3 regions of the Rhizobium sp. WYCCWR 11152 genome follow, and region 3 is predicted to be linked to each of the others. Evidence: riboswitches for the same ligand, from Rfam matches in the RefSeq annotation. Region 3 holds a riboswitch; each other region holds the start of a gene.
The links. A riboswitch is a leader RNA that binds a small molecule or an ion and turns the genes downstream of it on or off. The one in region 3 is predicted to bind FMN.
Positions count from the first base shown of each region.

Region 1: linked by a shared signal. The riboswitch ahead of ribB (3,4-dihydroxy-2-butanone-4-phosphate synthase) and the one ahead of G9X67_RS19695 (DMT family transporter) in region 3 are both predicted to bind FMN.
Region 2: linked by a shared signal. The riboswitch ahead of G9X67_RS06125 (6,7-dimethyl-8-ribityllumazine synthase) and the one ahead of G9X67_RS19695 (DMT family transporter) in region 3 are both predicted to bind FMN.

Region 1 is NZ_JABFCP010000008.1:236,148-243,143, reverse strand. It holds gene G9X67_RS11060 (ATP-binding cassette domain-containing protein) at 1-570, shown strand, start outside; gene G9X67_RS11055 (SDR family oxidoreductase) at 593-1,381, shown strand; gene G9X67_RS11050 (glucose 1-dehydrogenase) at 1,666-2,448, shown strand; FMN riboswitch at 2,643-2,793, shown strand; gene ribB (3,4-dihydroxy-2-butanone-4-phosphate synthase) at 2,920-3,555, shown strand; gene G9X67_RS11040 (SDR family oxidoreductase) at 3,642-4,409, opposite strand; gene G9X67_RS11035 (DMT family transporter) at 4,737-5,645, shown strand; gene mobA (molybdenum cofactor guanylyltransferase MobA) at 5,655-6,284, shown strand; gene mobB (molybdopterin-guanine dinucleotide biosynthesis protein B) at 6,281-6,790, shown strand; gene G9X67_RS11020 (response regulator) at 6,734-6,996, opposite strand, start outside.
Region 2 is NZ_JABFCP010000006.1:29,707-36,702, reverse strand. It holds gene G9X67_RS06140 (MarR family transcriptional regulator) at 1-459, shown strand, start outside; gene G9X67_RS06135 (cytochrome b/b6 domain-containing protein) at 440-973, shown strand; gene G9X67_RS06130 (VOC family protein) at 1,239-1,928, opposite strand; gene G9X67_RS06125 (6,7-dimethyl-8-ribityllumazine synthase) at 2,181-2,615, opposite strand; FMN riboswitch at 2,694-2,836, opposite strand; gene G9X67_RS06120 (SRPBCC domain-containing protein) at 3,083-3,529, shown strand; gene G9X67_RS34895 (hypothetical protein) at 3,715-4,023, shown strand; gene G9X67_RS06115 (hypothetical protein) at 4,133-4,357, opposite strand; gene G9X67_RS06110 (adenylate/guanylate cyclase domain-containing protein) at 4,572-5,678, shown strand; gene G9X67_RS06105 (helix-turn-helix domain-containing protein) at 5,763-6,413, shown strand; gene G9X67_RS06100 (MFS transporter) at 6,410-6,996, shown strand, end outside.
Region 3 is NZ_JABFCP010000009.1:904,193-911,188, forward strand. It holds gene clpP (ATP-dependent Clp endopeptidase proteolytic subunit ClpP) at 31-660, shown strand; gene clpX (ATP-dependent Clp protease ATP-binding subunit ClpX) at 964-2,241, shown strand; gene lon (endopeptidase La) at 2,643-5,060, shown strand; gene hupB (DNA-binding protein HupB) at 5,267-5,542, shown strand; FMN riboswitch at 5,666-5,820, shown strand; gene G9X67_RS19695 (DMT family transporter) at 5,912-6,811, shown strand; partial or broken gene G9X67_RS19700 (esterase-like activity of phytase family protein) at 6,895-6,996, shown strand, end outside.

The DNA.
Region 1 (6,996 bases), on a different contig from region 3:
GACCCAATCAGTGCAGGTTCGATCAAGCTGGAAGGCGAAGAACTTAGGCTGCGCGATCCGGCGGACGCGATCGCCAAGGGCATCGTGATGGTTCCGGAAGACCGCAAGGAGCAAGGCCTGATTGTCGGGCACCGGATCGGCGAGAACATTATCTACGCCAATCTCGACAAGCTGGGCGGGCGTTGGATTACGCCGAGCGTCAAGCGCTCGTTTGCGGAGAAGGCAGTTGCCAAGTTCGGCGTAAAGGGCCGTGCGGAGCAATATGCCTCGGACCTGTCCGGCGGCAACCAGCAGAAGGTGGTCATCGCGAAATGGCTGATGCGCGATCCTAAGGTCGTCGTGCTCGACGAACCGACGAGAGGCATCGACGTCGGCGCCCGAGCGGGCATCTACGACATCATCGTCAATCTTGCAAAACGGGGCGTGGCGGTCATCGTCGTAAGCTCGGACCTTGAGGAAGTTCTCGGAGTCTCCAATCGCATTCTCGTGCTTGCGCAAGGCAAACAGGCAGGCATTCTCAATCGTGACCAGGCAAATGACGTTTCGGTCATGGAGCTAGCTACCATCTAAACAGACAGAGAAAGGAAGAGCGGTGTCCGACATCACTCTGAACGCCCCGAAGCTTTTCGATCTCAGCGGCCAGGTTGCCATCGTTACCGGAGCCGGAAGCGGCATTGGGCAGCGCATTGCCATCGGCCTTGCGCAATGCGGGGCGGACGTGGCGTTGCTCGACCGTCGAACCGACGACGGGCTGGCCAAGACGGCTGAACATATTCGCGCCGCCGGCCGCCGCTCGATCCAGATCGCGGCGGATGTCACGAGCAAATCTTCCCTTGGAGATGCCGTAGCACGGACCGAAGCCGATCTCGGCCCATTGACACTTGCAGTCAACGCTGCAGGCATCGCTAACGCGAACGCAGCGGAAGAAATGGAGGAGGACCAATATCAGACGTTGATGGATATCAACCTGAAAGGCGTCTTTCTTTCCTGCCAGGCAGAGGCTCGCGCCATGCTGAAGAATGGGCGCGGCTCCATCGTCAACATCGCTTCCATGTCGGGTGTGATCGTAAACCGGGGGCTTAGCCAAGCGCACTATAACGCCTCCAAGGCGGGCGTGATCCATATGTCGAAGTCCATGGCGATGGAATGGGTCGACCGCGGCATTCGCGTCAACACCATCTCCCCCGGATACACGGCAACGCCCATGAACACCCGTCCGGAGATGGTCCACCAGACCAAGCTCTTCGAAGAGCAGACGCCGATGCAGCGCATGGCAGCGGTGGACGAGATGGTGGGCCCGGCGGTGTTCCTGCTGTCGAATGCGGCAAGTTTCGTGACCGGCGTCGATCTGCTGGTCGACGGCGGTTTCTGCTGCTGGTGATGCGATGAGAAAGCTCATTGCCGCCGCTGGAAAGTGACCGGTCTCGCTTCCTCCCTGGCTGAGATCGAGGCGCTGAAGGGACTAACGGGCAAGACGGCGTGCGATATCGCCGTCTGCCCGCCCTTCACGCCGATCGAACGGGCTGTCTAACGGACGGAGGGCTCGGGCGTCGTCATCGGCGCTAAAGGCTGCCTGAATTTGCGACAACCGGTTGAGATCCAATAATGATCGCATGGTAGGTCGCACCCAGATTTGCTGTTTATCGAGTGACACAAGGAAAGAGCATGAAACGCTTTGAGCAGAAGACTGTCGTTATTACCGGGGGCAGCCGCGGCATCGGCGCCGCCATCGCCAGACGCTTTGCGCGCGAAGGCGCCAATCTCGTCGTCTCGGCCAATGAGGAGCTGGTCCACGGCGTTGCCGAACAGATCCGAACCGAAGGCGGCAAGGCGATCTCCTTCATCGGCGATGTCACCGACAAGGCAAGCGTCACCGCCCTCTATGATGCCGCCGAGAAGGAATTCGGCTCGGTCGACGTTTCGATCCAGAATGCCGGCGTCATCACCATCGCCCGCGTCGAGGACCTGACCGAAAACGAGTGGGACAAGGTCATGGCCGTCAACACCAAGGGCGTCTTCCTCTGCGCCCAGGAGGCAATATCAAGAATGCGCAAGCACAAGCGCGGCGGCCGCATCATCAACACCGCTTCCGGCCAAGCCCGCGACGGCTTCATCTACACCCCGCATTATGCCGCCTCGAAAATGGGCGTCGTCGGAATCACCCAGAGCCTGGCCAAGGAAGTCGCGACCGAGAAGATCACCGTCAACGCCTTCTGCCCCGGCATCATCGAGACCGACATGTGGGCCTATAACGACCAGGCCTGGGGCAAGCTGCTCGGCAACTACGCCCCCGGCGAACTGATGAAGGAATGGGTCGAAGGCATCCCGATGAAACGGGCCGGCTCCGGCGAAGATGTCGCCGGCCTGGTGACCTTCCTCGCCAGCGATGACGCTGCCTATATCACCGGCCAGACGATCAATGTCGACGGCGGCCTGATCATGTCCTGATGCAGGCGCCCAAATTGCGTAGCGGTTTTGGGACAACGACATGCATCGAACAAAGAGCAAACCACGAGCGAAGTGCGGAAGGCGACACGGTCGTCGCCTCTGTGTGAACAGTGTGTCCATCGGCGTTAGGGCAGCTTTGCATTTTTGCCTGGTCGAGTGACCTTGCCATCCGCCTGTTTTTGGTCCTATCTTTGAAGTGTTCTCAGGGCGGGGTGTAATTCCCCACCGGCGGTATCAGGAGCAATCCTGGAGCCCGCGAGCGCTTCCGGCACCTCCTGTCGGAAGGTCAGCAGATCCGGTGAGATGCCGGAGCCGACGGTATAGTCCGGATGGAAGAGGACAACACGGGCAGTCGCACTCCATCCTGGAGGCGGCTGACGTTTGTTCGCCCAAGGGCAGAAGGCTCGCTCACGGATTGAGCCGAGCAGACCATGTCAGTCCGCTGACATAACCCTTGAAAGGCCAGACAGCATGACTATCGCAACAATTGAAGATGCCATTTCAGCCATTGCCAGCGGCAAGATGGTCGTCGTCGTCGACGACCAGAACCGGGAAAACGAGGGCGATATCGTGGTCGCGGCCGATGCCGTCACCCCGGAAACAATCGCCTTCATGATGACCCACGCCCGTGGTCTCGTCTGCATCGCCATGGAAGGCGGGCGTCTCGATGCGCTCGACATTCCGCTGATGGTGCCCAACAACACGGAATCGCACAAAACTGCCTTCACGGTCTCGGTTGATTATCTCAAGGGCACGACGACGGGCATTTCTGCGGCGGACCGCGCCGCCACCGTCCGCGCCCTGGTCGATGATCGCGCAAAGCCCGCCGATTTCGCCCGCCCCGGCCATATCTTTCCGCTGCGCGCCAATCCCCGCGGCGTGCTCGGCCGCCCTGGCCATACCGAAGCCGCCATCGATCTCGCCCGCCTTGCCGGAAGGGTCCCCGCCGGCGTCATCTGCGAAGTCGCCAACGACGACGGAACCATGTCCCGCCTGCCCGACCTCACGCTCTTCGCCGAACGCCACAACCTCCCCCTCGTCACAATCGAGGACCTGGTCGCCTATCTCGACCGCCAGGCGGAAAGAGACATACGCGAAGTCGCCTGATCGATGCCTTTGTTGCGGCGGCATAGCCCGCCGCAACAAAGAACGTGCCGCAGTGATGACCGTGACGGCACCGTCCCTTGCCCACCCTATGTCCGGCTGATCGAAACCCCACCATCGGCCAGCATCGCCGTGCCGGTCACGAAGCTCGACATGTCGGAGGCGAGGAAAAGCGCCGCATTGGCGATCTCTTCGGGTTGCGCCATGCGTTTCAGCGCATGCAGCCCCTCCACGAAGGCGAGCACCTCCGGCGTGGCATCAGGCGCGTTGGTAATGCTGGCGGGCGTGTCGGTGCCACCAGGAAGCAGTGCGTTGACGCGGATCTTCTGCGCTCCGAGTTCAGCGGCGAGCACCTGCACGAAGCCGATCAGCCCCGCCTTGCTCGCCGCATAGGCGGCCATGCCAGGCATACCGACGGTGTGGCCGACGAAAGTCGAGGTGAAGATCAGCGAGCCGCCGCCTTTTCCCATCGCCGCCGACTGGTGTTTGGCGCCGAGGAAGGCGGCGGTGAGATTGATCTCGATCGTCTCGCGCCAGCCCTCGAGCGACAGCCCGGCAACCGGCCCTATCTCACCGAGGATGCCGGCATTGTTGAAGGCGATGTCGAGCCGGCCAAAACGCGAGACTGCCATTTCGACGAGCCTTGCCTGCAGCGCCTCGTCCCTGACATCGCCTGATATGGCGACGGCTTGACCACCCTCCGCCTCGATTTCGGCGATGACGGCATCGAGCGCGTCCTGCCGCCGGCCGGTGACCACGAGCTTGGCGCCTTGCCGCGCAAAGAGTTTCGCCGCCGCGCGGCCGATGCCGGAGCTTGCGCCAGTGATGATGGCGATCTTGTCGTTGAGAAGTGTCATATCGGTCTCTCCTGGGTTGTTGCGAGATGTGAGATGCTCAAACATCAGGCGATGCAGCCACCCGATTCCCGCGCAAGAAGAGAAAAACGCCTATGGCCGAACCGGAAGGAGCGATGGCGCGTCCCCATCGACGCCTTGATGGCCGTGCGGAAGTATCGGGATTCACCATATAAAACGGTGATTTGCGGCGATCTCACTCACACGCCTGCGTTGAGGTCAGCGTTATTGTGCACCGCATCATCGATTTATGCTTTGTGTGACATTCATCCGATTCCCTTGATGCATCTTCGCGATTAAAAGGAGCGCACAGGTAACGGGAATCTCTTCATGCCGCGGTCACGCAATACTGAGGGCGCCATCTATATGAGCATGGCGATGGCCGGCTTTTCTGCAAGCGACGCTCTATCCAAATCGGTAATCGCCTATATGAACGCCGGCGAGATCATGTTCCTGCGCGGCCTCTTCACCAGCCTGCTTGTCTATCTGATCGCCTGGAAAATGGGTGCGCTGCGTTCCTGGCGCATCATGCTGCAGCCGATGATCATTTTCAGGATCATCTGCGAGACGCTCTCCGCCGTCACCTATATCACCGCGCTCGGCATGATGCCGATCGCCAATGCCTCGGCGATCCTGCAATCGCTGCCACTGGTCGTCACCTTCGGCGCGGCGCTCTTCTTCGGCGAGCCGGTCGGCTGGCGGCGCTGGTCGGCGATCCTCGTCGGCCTCGTCGGCGTGATGATCATCATTCGTCCCGGCCCTGAGGGATTCACCGCCGCCGCCCTCCTCTGCGTCGCCGCGGTGCTGACGACGGCCGGCCGCGATCTCGCCACCCGGAGCATCAGTCCGGAGATTCCCTCGCTGATGATAACCGTCATCACCGCCATATCAGCCTCCTTCTTCGGTGCGCTGCTCATTCCGGTGCTTGGCGGCTGGCAGCCGGTCAGCGCCACCGCGCTTGGTCATCTCGTGCTCGCATCGGTGCTGGTGCTCGTTGGCTATCAGTCGGTCATCCTCGCCATGCGCACTGGCGAAATCTCTTTCGTCGCGCCGTTCCGCTATACCAGCCTGATCTTCTCTTCTGTGCTCGGCTTCTTTTTCTTCGCCGAAGTGCCTGACAGCTGGACGCTCGTGGGGGCTGCGATCGTCATCGCCTCCGGCCTCTATACGTTCTATCGTGAGGCCAAGCGCCGCGTGTCGCCGATCGCGCAGGAATCCGCGCCGCGCGCGCCGGTTTGAGGAAGGATGATGGCTGGATTCTCATTGGATAAATCTCAAATAGCGGGCGTCGTGCTGGCCGGCGGCCGCTCACAGCGCATGGGCCGCGACAAGGCGGGCGTGATGCTCGGGGCCGAGAGCCTGCTCCACCATGTGCTGACCCGCCTCTCGCAGCAGGCCCCGCTCGTTGCCGTCAACGCCGATGCCGCTGCCGAGAGCGTGCCTGTCGTTCCCGACCGTTTTCGCGGCAAGGCCGGGCCGATGGCCGGTATCCATGCGGCCATGGTCTATGCCGCCGGCCTGCCGTCGACCACCCATGTCGTCACCGTCTCGGTGGATTGCCCGTTCTTCCCGGCCGATCTCGTCGCCCGGCTGGCGGCAGCGGTCGACCACCCCTCGCAGGTCGCCATTGCAGCCTCCGAGGGCCGCAGCCATCCTGTCTTCGGGCTTTGGCCGGTGACGCTGGCCGCCGATCTCGAAGCCTGGATCGCCACCGACGAGAAGCGCCGCGTACGCGACTTCCTGTTACGACATGACGTTACGGAAGTGGCGTTTCCGCTGCATCCGACCCGTGCCAGCCTGCTGGATCCCTTCTTCAACATCAATACGCCCGACGATCTCGTCGAGGCGGAACGCTGGCTGGAGGCCCTTCGCGGATGACCGCACCGAAAATCTTCGGCATCGCCGGCTGGAAGAACTCAGGCAAGACGGGGCTCGCCGTCCGGCTGGTGACGGAGTTCACTCGCCGCGGCTACAGGATCTCGACGATCAAGCACGCCCATCATGATTTCGACATCGACAAGGTCGGGGCCGACAGCTACCGCCACCGCCAAGCCGGCGCTCACGAGGTCACCATCGTCTCCGGCACGCGCTACGCCATCATGCACGAGCTGCGCGGTGCCCCCGAACCTGAGTTCGAGGAGATCCTCGCCCGCCTCGCCCCCTGCGATCTCGTGCTGATCGAAGGTTACAAGCGTGAGCCGATCCCGAAGATCGAGGCCCGCCGCCTGGAGGCCGCCAATCGCGAACCGCTGGCGCCAAGCGATCCCCATATCTGCGCCATCGCCGCCGATCATGCCGTCACGGATACGGCCTTGCCGGTCTTCGATCTAGACGACACAGGCGCCATCGCCGATTTTATCGCTGACATCGTCGGCCTTGGATAGGCGAGGCTTTGAACCACCTGCGTCACCGCCGGACCTGAGAAGCGGAACCGTTTCGCTTGCCATCGCCTTGGCAATTTCCTTGGCAAGCTGAGCCTGATCATAGGGCTTTGCCAATCTCGGAAGATCGATATCGGTGCCGGCAGGAAGATCGGCGTAACCTGTCGCCAGCACGATCGGCAATGCCGGATGAATGTCCCGTGCGGCCT
Region 2 (6,996 bases), on a different contig from region 3:
ACCCCGGCCGGAACAGCTTTGACCGACCTCATTCTGGATCTCTTCCGGCTCAACAACCGGATGATCAACGCGGGCGACAAGCTCGTCGACGGGCTCGGCCTGACCAGCGCCCGCTGGCATGTCCTCGGCACCGTCGCCACGGCAGGCCGGCCGCAGCCGGTCGCGTGGCTGGCGCGCGACATGGGCGCCAACCGCCAGAACGTTCAGCGTATCGTCAACGATCTGGAGAAGGAGGGGCTTCTCGCGTTCCAACCCAACCCGCACCACCGACGGGCACAACTCGTCGTGCTGACGGACAAGGGAAACCAGGCATATGAAACCGCCATGCGCCTGCAGGCCCCGTGGGTCGACATGCTCTCGGAAGGGCTTCAGGTCGAGGATCTCAAAACCACGCATGCCGTCATGAAGGCGCTCCGCAGCAAACTGGAAGGACATGGAGATGTTGAAGAGCAGGCCTGATCGCTATGGCGCAATAGCGGTCTCGATCCACTGGCTGAGTGCGGTTCTGATCCTGGCGCTGCTCGGCTCCGGCTTCCGGGCTGCCAACGCCATGGACGCCGCGACCAAGGCCGGGCTGTTGCGTTTCCACATTCCGATGGCGATCGTCGTCCTGCTTCTAACGGCTCTTCGCATTGTCTGGTGGTGGCGTTTCGATCGCAAGCCTGCGCCGGTGCCGGCATCGCCTCGCTGGCAGGAGCGCCTTGCGGGCTTTGTTCACGTCGCCTTCTACATTTTCATTCTCGGCATGGTCGCCAGCGGCATCGGGATGATGATCCTCAGTGGCGCTGCTCCCGCCATCTTCGAGGCAGCCGGCGCCACGCTGCCTGATTTCACCGCCTATCCGCCGCGTGGCCCGCATGGGTTCGGCGCCTTCCTGCTTGTCGGCCTGCTGGTCTTCCATGCCGGTGCCGCGCTCTATCACCAGTTTGTCCGCGGCGATCACCTGCTGCGGCGGATGTGGTATGGCGGCTGAGATCCCGCCGCGTTCGATGTCAAATGTTTGGCTTCTCGAAGATCTGTCAGGCGGCCGCGTTCGGGCCTGACTGAAGAGACGCAGATCGCCACGCCGGCAAGGAGCTGGCCAGTGCCACGCCCAATTCGACGATCGACGATCAGCGGGACCGGCTCGACGGTATGGTGACCGCTGTGCACCAAGAAGGCGCGATGAAGCGCCGCGCCGTTGCCGCCGAGACGCCTCTCAAATGATGTCACCGTCTGCGTGATGCCACCGCCCTTGCCTATAAGGGCAGCTGCTTGCCGGCCTGTTCGCTGACCATGTATTCGGCGTACCAGTCCGGCCAATTCTCGTCGTGTTTGCCGCCGTTTCGCTTCTCGTGTTCACCGTGCGCGGTCGCCGCACGGCGCATGGCTGACGCGAGATCGGTTGAGTTGGTGAATGTCGTCCCGTCGGCGTCGATGCGCCCCGGCAGGCGCGTGGTGACTTCCTGGAACAGCCAGCCGTTGCCATCGGGATCCTTGAAGGAGGCGAAAGAGCGGTAGCTGCGGTGATCGGGATCGCGGCCGGCAACGCGGAGCCGCCCGAACAGATAGGGTTCGTCCTTGCCGGCATAGACGCCGGCCGCGTCGTGGAACACTTCGCTCACCTCGACGCCGCGGGCGATGAGATCGCGGCGGGCGGCCTCGATGTCGGAGACGATAAGATAGAGCCCTTGGGCGGAACCGGGGGCGGCGGCCGTGACGTTCTTGCCGAAGATGATCGCGCAGCCGGAGCCCGGCGGCGTAAACTGGATCACCCGAAAATCGGCATCATTGGCGAAGTCGGCGTCGAGCCGCCAACCCAGGCCGTCGTAAAAGCGCTTGGCGCGGTCGACATCGGAAACAGGGATGACGACGACCTCGAGCTTGGTGTCGACGGGATGTGTTTTCGGGGTCTGCATGGGGGTTTCGCTGCGCAGTGCATTGCTCATCTTAAGCTCCTTGAGGTTTTGGATGCCTTGAGAATTGCTGACGCGTGACGACCGAAGTTGACCACGGCGCGGTGAGGCCGTCGAATCAATTATTCTGTCTGATTTGACCGGTATTGGAGGATTCCGCGGCGACGCTAGGCGCGCCGCTCCCGATCCGCGGGGGTTGGCAAGGTCATGTCGATCTGAGTGGTCGACGGCGGGATTGGCCCGCCGTCTTCATCGGCTGTTGTTGTTCTGCTCGTCGAGCCGCTTTCACGCAGCGAGAGCGGCGCGGGTTTTGCCGATCGTCAGAGCCGCCTTTGCTGCCTCGCGGCCTTTCTCGACGAAATGTGCGCGGTAGATCTGCTTATGGTGCTCGGTTTCCTGATACTGATGCGGCGTCAGCGAAACCGACAGCACCGGCACACCGGTATCCATGCCGGCGCGCATCAGCCCATCGACGACGGCCTGGGCGACGAATTCGTGGCGGTAGATTCCGCCGTCGACGACGAAGGCGGCGGCAACGACCGCGGCATAGCGTCCGGTTGCCGCAAGATCGCGTGACAGCAGCGGCATCTCGAATGCGCCGGGAACATCGAACACGTCGACCTGCTCGGGCGGAATAAGCTGATGGAAGCCATCAAGGGCGCGGTCGACGATGTCGGCGTGCCAGCTGGCTTTGACGAAGGCATAGCGGGTGGGTGTCATGGTAATCTCCTTTGGCGAACAGACACATCACCCAAGGCGATCACGAACGTCCCCGACAGCCGCAAGGGCGGCAGGAACGCACGTTCTCTTTCATCCGGACTATGACCGTCGGCTCAGGCATCTCACCTGATCTGCTGACCCTTCCGAAGAAGGCGCTCGCGGGCTGGCAATCTAAATTGCATACCGCCGGTAGGGACTTGCACCCCGCCCTGAGAACGGCGCGGACAATAGGGGGAAGGTGACCGGCTGGCAATAGGTCGAAATGCTTCGAGGCCAATGCAGGATCAGGCCTCCAGACGCGGCGGTTTCGCTTGTTCGTCGATCGCGACGGGCAAGCCCTCTTGCGGAGGATGGGCTCGCGCCTACATGCTCCCATTGAGGACATTCACGTCAGAATAGCACGGCAGGACGGGATGCGCCGTCTCTATCCGCGGCGGGCAGGGCCGTGGCAACCATGGGAGAGAGAGATGCAAGACCCCATCGTCGTCCGCCGCGAGACGCATATCGCGGCGCCGCCGGCCGCGGTGTTCGCGTTGATGACCGACCCGGAAAAGATCCTGCGCTGGATGGGAACGGAGGCGCAGGTCGAGCCGCAGCCCGGCGGGCTCTATCTCGTCAATGTTACCGGCGCCCGCTTTGCGCGTGGCTCGTTTCGTGAGGTGGTGCCGGTTCATCGCCTTGCCTACAGCTTCGGCTGGGACGGCAGCGAGGTGGTGCCGCCGGGGTCGAGCCTGGTCGAGATCGATCTGATCGAGCAGGGAGGCGGAACGCTGCTGCGGCTCACCCATAGCGGCCTGCCGAGCGCCGAGCAATGCGCCGGCCATGCGGAGGGTTGGGCACATTATCTCGGGCGGCTGACCGAGGTCGCCGCCGGGGGTGATCCGGGTCCCGATCCTTTTTACGGCAGGACATGAACAATTTTTGGCGGCGGCGGAGCGGCTCTGAAGCCCTTGCCGTTGCGACAACAGTGGTCAGCGAGCGCTCAGACCGGCCGTGCGGAAGCGCTTCTTTTTCTCCCGCAAACATGAACGCGCAGTTCATCTCCAGTTCAATTTGGCGGTCATAAGCTGTGGACGGCTGGATTGAAATGGAGTTCTCGATGAAGGCACTTTCTATCGCGGCTGCCTTGCTCGCTGGCAGCCTCTCGTTCGGCACAGCGCAGGCGATGCCGATGGGGACAATCAATGTCCAGAGCAATATCACAACGGTCGACTACGCGTGCGGTCGCGGCTGGCATCTGACGCGCTGGGGCGAATGCCGGCGAAACTGGCGCCGCCCGCCTCCAGTCGCTTTTTACGGTGGCCCGCCGCGAGGGGGCTGGGAACGGCGTCACCGGCATTGGGATGGCCCGCGCTGGCGCCATGAGCGGCGTTGGGATCGCGACCGCCGTTGGCGTGATGATGACTAAGGGGCTCGCTTAGATGGACGAAGGCCGGAGCGATTTTCGCCCGGCCTTTTCTGATGAGACAGGTTCGCCGACGCTGACCGGCAGCGTCCTCCCGATTTGTTCGATACGGTCAGATCCTGCTGACGAGCCAGTACTTGTCGTCGATCAGCTCCTCGAGTTCGACGGGATCCTTGACGCCGAATTCGAACCATTCGACGAGTTCCTTCGCCTTGCGGCTGCTCTCCTCTGCCGTCAGCTCGACCTGATATCTTTCGCACCATCGCCGAAGGATCGACGTCAGCAGCGTCATGTCATTCCCATCCAGCGGATCTTTCGGCCAGAAAATCGTACCCATCGCACCCCTCAATCACACGATGACGACCGACCTTATAATGGAATCAAAGCCGTGCAAGTTTAAAGTGTTTATTTTTCGTTTTCCACCGCGGTGAATGGTTTTCGACAGGGATGCGGACGGCCTTTGCGGGCGACAGGCTGGGTCGCTGGAAACGTCCCCACGATCACCTGGGGATGTCCTTGCGGACGTCCACGTGGGCGTGCGATGTTAAGCGATGGATCTGCCGTCTCCCCTTGCCTGGCTGGTTGACGAGGCCGGAGCCTCGCCCGGGCCCGAGCGGTTTCTGGCCGAACTCGGGCGCCGGCTGCTGGCCGACGGCCTGCCGCTTTCCGGCGGCACACTGACGCTTTCGGTGCCGCATCCGATCATTGCGCGGCGCACCTGGCTGTGGCGGGCCGAGACCGGTGCTGTCATCGAGGCGCTGGCCTTTGCCGCGACTCCGCAGAGCGAGGCCGGGCACGACTGGCTGACCGCGCTCGGGCCGGTATGGGAGGAGCGAATAGGGCCTTCGCAGGATAGTCCCATGCTCGGCTGGGCGGGTATCGACAAACGGGCAGGGGCCGGCGCATTCGCTCCGGCGGAAGCAGACCGGCTGCGCGAGGTCGCGCGTTTTGCCGCCGCACCGCTCGCAGCGCTCGCGGCGCGGGAGGCGCGGGCAGCCCTGCTCGAAGCCTATCTCGGCCGCCGTAGTGCCGCCCGGGTGCAGGCCGGCGAGCTTGCCCGCGGCACCGGCGAGACCATACGCGCTGCTCTTCTCTGCGCAGATCTGCGCGATTTCACCGCGCTTTCGGAGGTGACGGAGCCGCACGCGATGATCGCGACGCTCAACGCATGGTTCGACCGCGTCGCAGGCGCGGTGCACGCCTTCAGCGGCGAGGTGCTGAAATTCATGGGCGACGGCGTGCTGGCGATCTTTCCGGTCACGGGCGCTTCCGACGACGCGGGAAGGATAAGCCACGGAGACCGAGAAGCCTGCGAGGCAGCCCTCAGGGCGGTTGCTGCCAGCCGTGCCGGCATGGTCCATCTCGACCAGATACGCCAGTCGCAGGGGCTGGCGCCGCTGCCCTTCGGCGCGGCGCTGCATTTCGGCGAGATCCTGTGGGGCAATATCGGCGCAGCCGACCGGCTGGACTTTACCGCCATCGGCCCCGCCGTCAATCTCGTCAGCCGGCTGGAAGGGCTCTGCAAACCGCTCGGCCGAAGCGTGCTGATCTCGGGCGCGGTTGCAGCGAATACGGCGACGGCCCTGATGCCGCTCGGAGAGCACAGGTTGCGAGGCATTGCCCAGCCTTGCGCGGTCTTCACCTTGCCGGAGAATTGAGCCGCAAGGCTGGGTGCCGTGAGCGGCCTTCGTTTACGCAAAGAAATCTTTGCAAAGATATGTTTGCAATAGTAGGCTGCCGGCATGAAAAATCCGCGCCCGCAGCCTGCCCACTCAGTCACCGCACCCCGCACCCTCAGCCGGGTCGTGCCCGATCCGACCGCGCTGAAAGCGCTGACGCATCCTGTCCGGCTGAGCATGCTCGGCATGCTCAGGATCGATGGGCCTGCCACGGCGACGCAGCTGGCAGTGCGGCTGGGCTTAAACAGCGGCGCGACCAGCTATCACCTCCGCCAGCTTGCCCAATACGGTTTCATCGAGGAAGCGCCGCATGCTTCACGGCGCGACCGCTGGTGGCGCGCCAGCCACGAGCTCACCTCGGTGCCGGCAAGCGAGGCCGAGGGTGAAGCGCTCGATCTCGACATCGCCTTCAACCAGGCTGCACTCTCGCTGCAGGTCGGCCAGATGCAGCAGGCGCTGGAGGAATATGCTGAGCTGCCGGCTGAATGGCGCAAGGCGACGGCTGCCGACGACATGATAATCCCGATGACGGCGGCACAGGCCGAGGCCCTGACGAAACGGCTGAGCGACATCATCCTGGAGGCGATGCGGGCGGCCCCGCCGCTCGGGGAGGCGGCGTCGCAGGAATCCGGCATGGTTCCCTTCTATGTCATGTTGCACGCCTTTCCCTATCCGGGCCGCGTTCCGCATCGCGAAGGGGAGGATAAGCCGTGAGACGGGGCGGGCCGTTCCTGGCGCTCGCGGCTGCCGAGACATTCTCGCTCTCCGGCACGCGGCTTTCGACCATCGCTATTCCCTGGCTGGTGCTGAGCACGACTGGCAGCCCGGTGCTGACAGGCCTGACGGCAATGATGGAGATGCTGCCCTATGTCATCGCCAAGGCGCTCGGCGGACCGCTGATCGACCGCGCCGGCGCCAAGAGCATCGCCATCATCTGCGACACGGCTTCGGTGCTCGTGGTCGCTCTGGTGCCGCTTCTCGATCTCTTCGGCATGCTTGGCATGCCGGTGCTGCTGCCGCTCGTCTTTGCCATGGGCGTGCTGCGCGGCCCCTCCGATGCGGCCAAGCAGGCGATGGTTCCCGATATCGCCACACTCGCCAATGTACCGCTCGAACGAGTGACCGGCGTTGCGAGCGCCATCGAGCGGCTGGCCTCGACGGCGGGCGCGGCCGGCGCCGGCGCTTTGATCGGGCTGATCGGCCCGGGCCAGGCGCTGCTCGTCAATGCCGCCACCTTCGCCGCCGCTGCGCTGATCGTTGCCGCGGGCATACCCGGGACGCGACGCGCGCCTGCGCC
Region 3 (6,996 bases):
CGGCCGGCGAGACGTTGACAAAGGACGCACATGAGAAACCCAGTCGATACCGCAATGGCCCTCGTTCCGATGGTCGTGGAACAGACCAACCGCGGTGAACGCTCCTACGACATCTATTCCCGCCTGTTGAAGGAACGCATCATCTTCCTGACAGGTGCTGTCGAGGACCACATGGCGACGCTCGTCTGCGCCCAGCTGCTCTTCCTCGAGGCCGAAAACCCGAAAAAGGAAATCGCCCTCTACATCAATTCGCCCGGTGGCGTCGTCACCGCCGGCATGGCGATCTACGATACGATGCAGTTCATCAAGCCCGCGGTTTCGACGCTCTGCATCGGCCAGGCCGCATCCATGGGCTCGCTACTTCTCGCGGCCGGCCACAAGGACATGCGCTTTGCCACGCCGAATTCCCGCATCATGGTGCACCAGCCCTCGGGCGGCTTCCAGGGCCAGGCTTCGGACATCGAGCGCCACGCCCGCGACATCCTCAAGATGAAGCGCCGCCTGAACGAGGTCTACGTCAAGCACACCGGCCGCACCTACGAGGAAGTTGAAAAGACGCTCGATCGTGACCATTTCATGGATGCGGACGAAGCCCAGAGCTGGGGCGTGATCGACAAGGTTCTGACGTCGCGCCTCGAAATGGAAGGCGAACAGGCCTAGTAATTAATAGGGATGGTGTTTTCCTCGCCACAGTTCTATCCCATTTGTGATTGAACAAGGGCTTTCATCCGGCGACGAAGACGCTAATAGTAACTATTAATGCTATGTTGAATTTTTGTGACATAGCATTCGGCATTCGAAGGGGAATTCGTTGCCGCCGGGGCCAGGACATGATTGGTTGGGCCCGGTTCGTAGCCCCTGAAGCCCTTCTCGGCAAAGGCTCCGGAAACGGAGTGCCGCCAGGAGCTGATAGAGTGGACCGCGATTTCGCCTTGAAATGCGGCGTGCTGGAAGGAAAGTGATATGAGCAAGGTCAGCGGCAGCAACGGCGGCGACTCCAAGAACACTCTGTATTGTTCGTTCTGTGGAAAGAGCCAGCACGAAGTCCGGAAACTGATTGCCGGACCGACCGTCTTCATCTGCGATGAATGCGTCGAATTGTGCATGGACATCATCCGCGAGGAGAACAAGTCCTCGATGGTCAAGTCCCGCGACGGCGTTCCGACGCCCCAGGACATCATCAAGGTCCTCGACGAATACGTCATCGGCCAGCGGCAGGCGAAGAAGATCCTGTCGGTTGCCGTTCACAACCACTACAAGCGCCTGGCGCACGCCTCCAAGAACGGCGAAGTCGAGCTGGCGAAGTCGAACATCATGCTCGTCGGCCCGACCGGCTGCGGCAAGACCTATCTTGCCCAGACGCTCGCCCGCATCATCGACGTTCCCTTCACCATGGCCGATGCGACGACGCTGACCGAGGCCGGTTATGTCGGCGAGGATGTCGAAAACATCATCCTGAAGCTGCTGCAGTCGGCCGACTACAATGTCGAGCGTGCGCAACGCGGCATCGTCTACATCGACGAAGTCGACAAGATTTCGCGCAAGTCCGACAACCCGTCGATCACCCGCGACGTCTCGGGCGAGGGCGTGCAGCAGGCGCTGCTGAAGATCATGGAAGGCACGGTCGCTTCCGTTCCGCCGCAGGGCGGCCGCAAGCACCCGCAGCAGGAATTCCTGCAGGTCGACACCACGAACATCCTGTTCATCTGCGGCGGCGCTTTTGCCGGCCTCGACAAGATCATCTCTGCCCGTGGCGAGAAGACCTCGATCGGCTTTGGCGCTAGCGTCAAGTCGCAGGATGACCGCCGCGTCGGCGAGGTCCTGCGCGAACTGGAGCCGGAAGACCTGGTCAAGTTCGGCCTCATCCCCGAGTTCATCGGCCGTCTGCCGGTTCTGGCGACGCTCGAGGACCTCGATGAGGACGCGCTGATCCAGATCCTGTCCGAGCCGAAGAATGCGCTGATCAAGCAGTATCAGCGCCTGTTCGAGATGGAGGATGTGGAACTGAATTTCCACGAGGACGCTCTTCGCGAAATCGCCCGCAAGGCGATCGTGCGCAAGACCGGCGCCCGCGGCCTTCGCTCGATCATGGAGAAGATCCTGCTCGACACGATGTTCGAACTGCCGACGCTGGAAGGCGTTCGCGAGGTCGTTATCTCCGAGGAAGTGGTGCGCGGTTCGGCCCGTCCGCTTTACATCTATGCCGATCGCCAGGAAGAAAAGGCCAACGCTTCGGCGTGAGCTTAGGCTTTCGTGTGATTATTTTGGGGGCTTGCCATAGGCAGGCCCCTTTCTATTTGAAAAACCATGCGAAGCGCTGTTAGTATTTGCCGGTGGGAACCGAAATTGCCTTTGCCGATGTTGCGCAAGGGGTAGTGCTTGGCAATGATGCAATGATCCGTAAGCCTCTTGCTGGCGTTTGCATTTTAGCCGGGTCGGAAGTGGTAAGCGCCGGTCCAGCCACGCGCTTCATAGTGTTGGCGTTCCGTTGTAATAAAGCTGTCACATCCGAGGGACGCGGGCGTTAGCGTGGCTTGAAAAGCGTAGTCAGAACCTCCACTTGTAGCAACAAGTGAGATTGCCGGCCGGTCCCAAGCGGCCGTGCAGAGAGCCCGGCAACGGGACGATGGAAAGGACATAAAATGACGAAGAAAACGTCTGTAGCGAGCAGCACTGCCTACCCTGTTCTGCCCCTGCGCGACATCGTGGTTTTCCCGCATATGATCGTGCCGCTGTTCGTCGGACGGGAAAAGTCGATCCGTGCGCTCGAAGAGGTCATGGGTTCCGACAAGCAGATCATGCTGGTGACGCAGATCAACGCCAGCGACGACGATCCGGATCCTTCCGCGATCCACAATGTAGGCACCGTGGCGAACGTGCTGCAGCTCCTGAAGCTGCCCGACGGCACCGTGAAGGTTCTGGTCGAAGGCCGCGCCCGCGCCGAGATCGACACTTATACCAGCCGCGAGGATTTTTACGAGGCGCTCGGCCATGTGCTCGAGGAGCCGCATGACGATCCGGTCGAACTGGAAGCCCTGTCGCGTTCGGTCGTCTCCGAATTCGAGAGCTACGTGAAGCTCAACAAGAAGATTTCGCCCGAAGTGGTCGGCGCCGCAAGCCAGATCGACGACTATTCCAAGCTCGCCGATACGGTCGCCTCGCATCTGTCGATCAAGATCACCGAGAAGCAGGAGATGCTGGAGACCACCAGCGTCAAACAGCGCCTCGAAAAGGCCCTCGGCTTCATGGAAGGCGAGATCTCGGTCCTGCAGGTCGAAAAGCGCATCCGCTCGCGCGTCAAGCGCCAGATGGAGAAGACCCAGCGCGAATACTACCTCAATGAACAGATGAAGGCGATCCAGAAGGAACTCGGCGACGGCGAGGAAGGCCGCGACGAGATGAGCGAACTGGAAGAGCGCATCTCCAAGACCAAGCTGTCCAAGGAAGCCCGTGAAAAGGCCGATGCGGAACTGAAGAAGCTGCGCCAGATGAGCCCGATGTCGGCGGAAGCCACCGTCGTGCGCAATTATCTGGACTGGCTGCTCGGCATTCCCTGGGGCAAGAAGTCGAAGATCAAGGCCGATCTCAACAATGCCGAGAAGATCCTCGAAGCCGATCACTTCGGTCTCGACAAGGTCAAGGAGCGCATCGTCGAATATCTGGCCGTGCAGGCCCGTGCCACCAAGATCAAAGGCCCGATCCTCTGCCTCGTCGGTCCTCCGGGCGTCGGCAAGACCTCGCTCGCCCAGTCGATCGCCAAGGCGACCGGCCGTGAGTATGTCCGCATGGCGCTTGGCGGCGTTCGCGACGAAGCCGAAATCCGCGGTCACCGCCGCACCTATATTGGCTCGATGCCCGGCAAGGTCATCCAGTCGATGAAGAAGGCGAAGAAGTCCAACCCGCTCTTCCTTCTCGACGAGATCGACAAACTCGGCCAGGACTATCGCGGTGATCCGTCCTCGGCCCTGCTCGAAGTGCTCGATCCGGCCCAGAACATGACCTTTATGGACCACTATCTGGAAGTCGAATACGACCTGTCGGATGTGATGTTCATCACGACGGCAAATACGCTGAATATTCCAGCGCCTCTGATGGATCGCATGGAGATTATCCGTATCGCCGGCTACACCGAGGATGAAAAGCGCGAAATCGCCAAGCGGCACCTGCTGCCGAAGGCCATCAAGGAACATGCGTTGCAGCCGGAAGAATTCTCGGTCAGCGACGACGCCCTGATGTCGATCAGCCAGCAGTATACCCGCGAAGCCGGCGTCCGCAACTTCGAGCGCGAGCTGATGAAACTCGCCCGCAAGGCGGTCACCGAGATCATCAAGGGCAAGACGAAGGCCGTTCACGTGACGGCTGCCAACATCTCCGACTATCTGGGCGTCCCGCGCTTCCGCCATGGCGAAGCAGAGGGCGAGGATCAGGTCGGCGTCGTGACCGGTCTTGCCTGGACGGAAGTCGGTGGCGAACTGCTGACCATCGAAGGCGTGATGATGCCGGGCAAGGGCCGCATGACCGTCACCGGCAATCTGAAGGAAGTCATGAAGGAATCGATCTCGGCAGCGGCCTCCTATGTCCGCTCGCGCGCTGTCGATTTCGGCATCGAGCCGCCGCGCTTCGACAAGAGCGATATCCACGTGCACGTGCCGGAAGGCGCGACGCCGAAGGATGGCCCCTCGGCAGGCGTCGCCATGGCAACCGCGATCGTCTCGATCATGACCGGCATTCCAGTGGACAGGCATGTGGCCATGACCGGCGAAATCACCCTTCGTGGCCGTGTGCTGCCGATCGGTGGTCTCAAGGAAAAGCTGCTCGCAGCGCTTCGCGGCGGCATCAAGAAGGTGTTGATTCCGGAGGAAAACGCCAAGGACCTGGCGGAGATTCCTGACAACGTGAAGAACAACATGGAGATCATCCCGGTATCCCGCATGGGCGAGGTGATCAAGCATGCGCTGATCCGGCGGCCGGAGCCGATCGAATGGGATGGCACGGTGGAAACGCCGGTCATCACATCGGTCGAAGGCCTCGATGAGACAGGCGCAACCATAGCGCATTGAGTGGCCTTTGCCACATTTATGCCCAATTGGCCCAAAACACGGAAAAAGGCTGGCGGAAACGCCAGCCTTTTTTGTGAAAACGTCATGTAGACGCTTGCTTTTCCTTGATTTGCAGGGCTTTTGGGTTTTCGGCGGGCCTGATGAAACCTATTCTGCGCCTAGCTTACTTTTGAGTCGTTTCATACCATTTAGAAAGGGGTGGAAACATGAACAAGAATGAACTCGTGTCCGCAGTAGCCGAAAAGGCAGGACTGACGAAGTCTGACGCGGCTTCCGCTGTTGACGCGGTTTTCGACGTTGTCCAGGCTGAACTCAAGAACAAGGGCGACATTCGCCTCGCGGGTTTCGGCAGCTTCACCGTTTCTCATCGTGCCGCATCGAAGGGCCGTAACCCGTCGACGGGCGCTGAAGTCGACATTCCGGCTCGCAACGTGCCGAAATTCACGCCCGGCAAGGGCCTGAAGGACGCCGTCAACGGCTGATCTGAGATTATCCCACCAGCCGGAAACGAGACCGGTTGTGCAGGATTTAAGAGGGGTTCGGCTTTGCCGGACCCCTTTTGCTTTGGCGGGCCTTGCTGTCGCCCGGGCTTTAATCTACGACGTTTCTGTTCTCAGGGCGGGGTGAAACTCCCCACCGGCGGTGAGGGTTTCGGCCTGAGCCCGCGAGCGCCTTCTCTCGTGTCCAAGCGGGGGAAGGGTCAGCAGATCCGGTGCGATTCCGGAGCCGACGGTTAAAGTCCGGATGGAAGAGAATGAGCGTCGGCCGTGCGAAGGGCGGGGGTTGCCCTGTGTCGCCTGTCGGGGTTCATGCGTCCTGATTTATGTTGGTCCCTTTTATGGATGAAAGACATGAATCAGACTTCCGTTGCCGTCGAGCCATCCCGCGCCGTTGTCGGGGCACTCTGGATGGTCCTTGCCGGCATTGCCTTTTCGCTTCTCAACGTCGTCACCCAATGGCTGACGATGAAGCTTGCCTTTCCCTCGGCGTCGGCAGCCTTCTGGCAATATGGCTTCGCCTTCCTGTTTTCGCTGCCGTTCCTGAAGAGGCTCGGCCTTGCGGCGATGCGCACGCGCTATCCCTGGCGTCACCTTGCGCGCGTCGTGCTTGCCGCGCTCGGCGTCGAGGCTTGGGTCGCCGGCCTTGCCGCGGTGCCGATCTGGCAGGCGATCGCACTGGTGATGACCTCGCCCTTCTTCATCATTCTGGGCGCCCGGCTTTTTCTGGGTGAGCGCGTCGGCCCGGCCCGCTGGGCAGCGACGGCGGCGGGCTTCACCGGAGCGATGATCATTCTGCAGCCATGGTCTGATGGTTTTGGCTGGGCGGCTCTCTTGCCTGTGCTTTCGGCGCTGCTGTGGGGCGCCTCGTCGCTGATCACCAAGAGCCTGACAGGCATCGAACGGCCGGAGACGATCACCGTCTGGCTGCTCGTTCTGCTGACGCCGATAAACGGCGGGCTGGCGCTTGCGGCAGGCTTTGCAGTGCCGACGGGCGCAACCCTTGCTCTGTTCCTGCTGGCGGGGCTGCTGACTGCCGTAGCGCAGTATTTCCTGACGCTTGCCTATGCCGCAGCGGATGCCGCCTACGTCCAGCCGTTCGACGATCTGAAGCTGCCGTTGAACGTGCTGGCCGGTTGGCTGTTCTTCGGCTATGCGCCGGCGGGTTACCTCTGGCTGGGAGCGGCTCTCATCCTGTCTGCTTCGCTGTTCATCATGCGAAACGAGATGCGCCGGGAGCGGAAACTTGCCTGACATGATTTGACGCAAAATGCCGCATCTGTCATGCCTCTGTCATGCGGCTCCCGCAGAAAACTCATGTTTCGAATGTTCGACACATGGGGGATTTCATGACAATTTCATCGCGCAGCGCAGCGCTTGCTGCCGTGCTTCTCGCATCGGTAGCCTTTCCGGCCGCGGCCGAGCCGGTTTTCAACCGC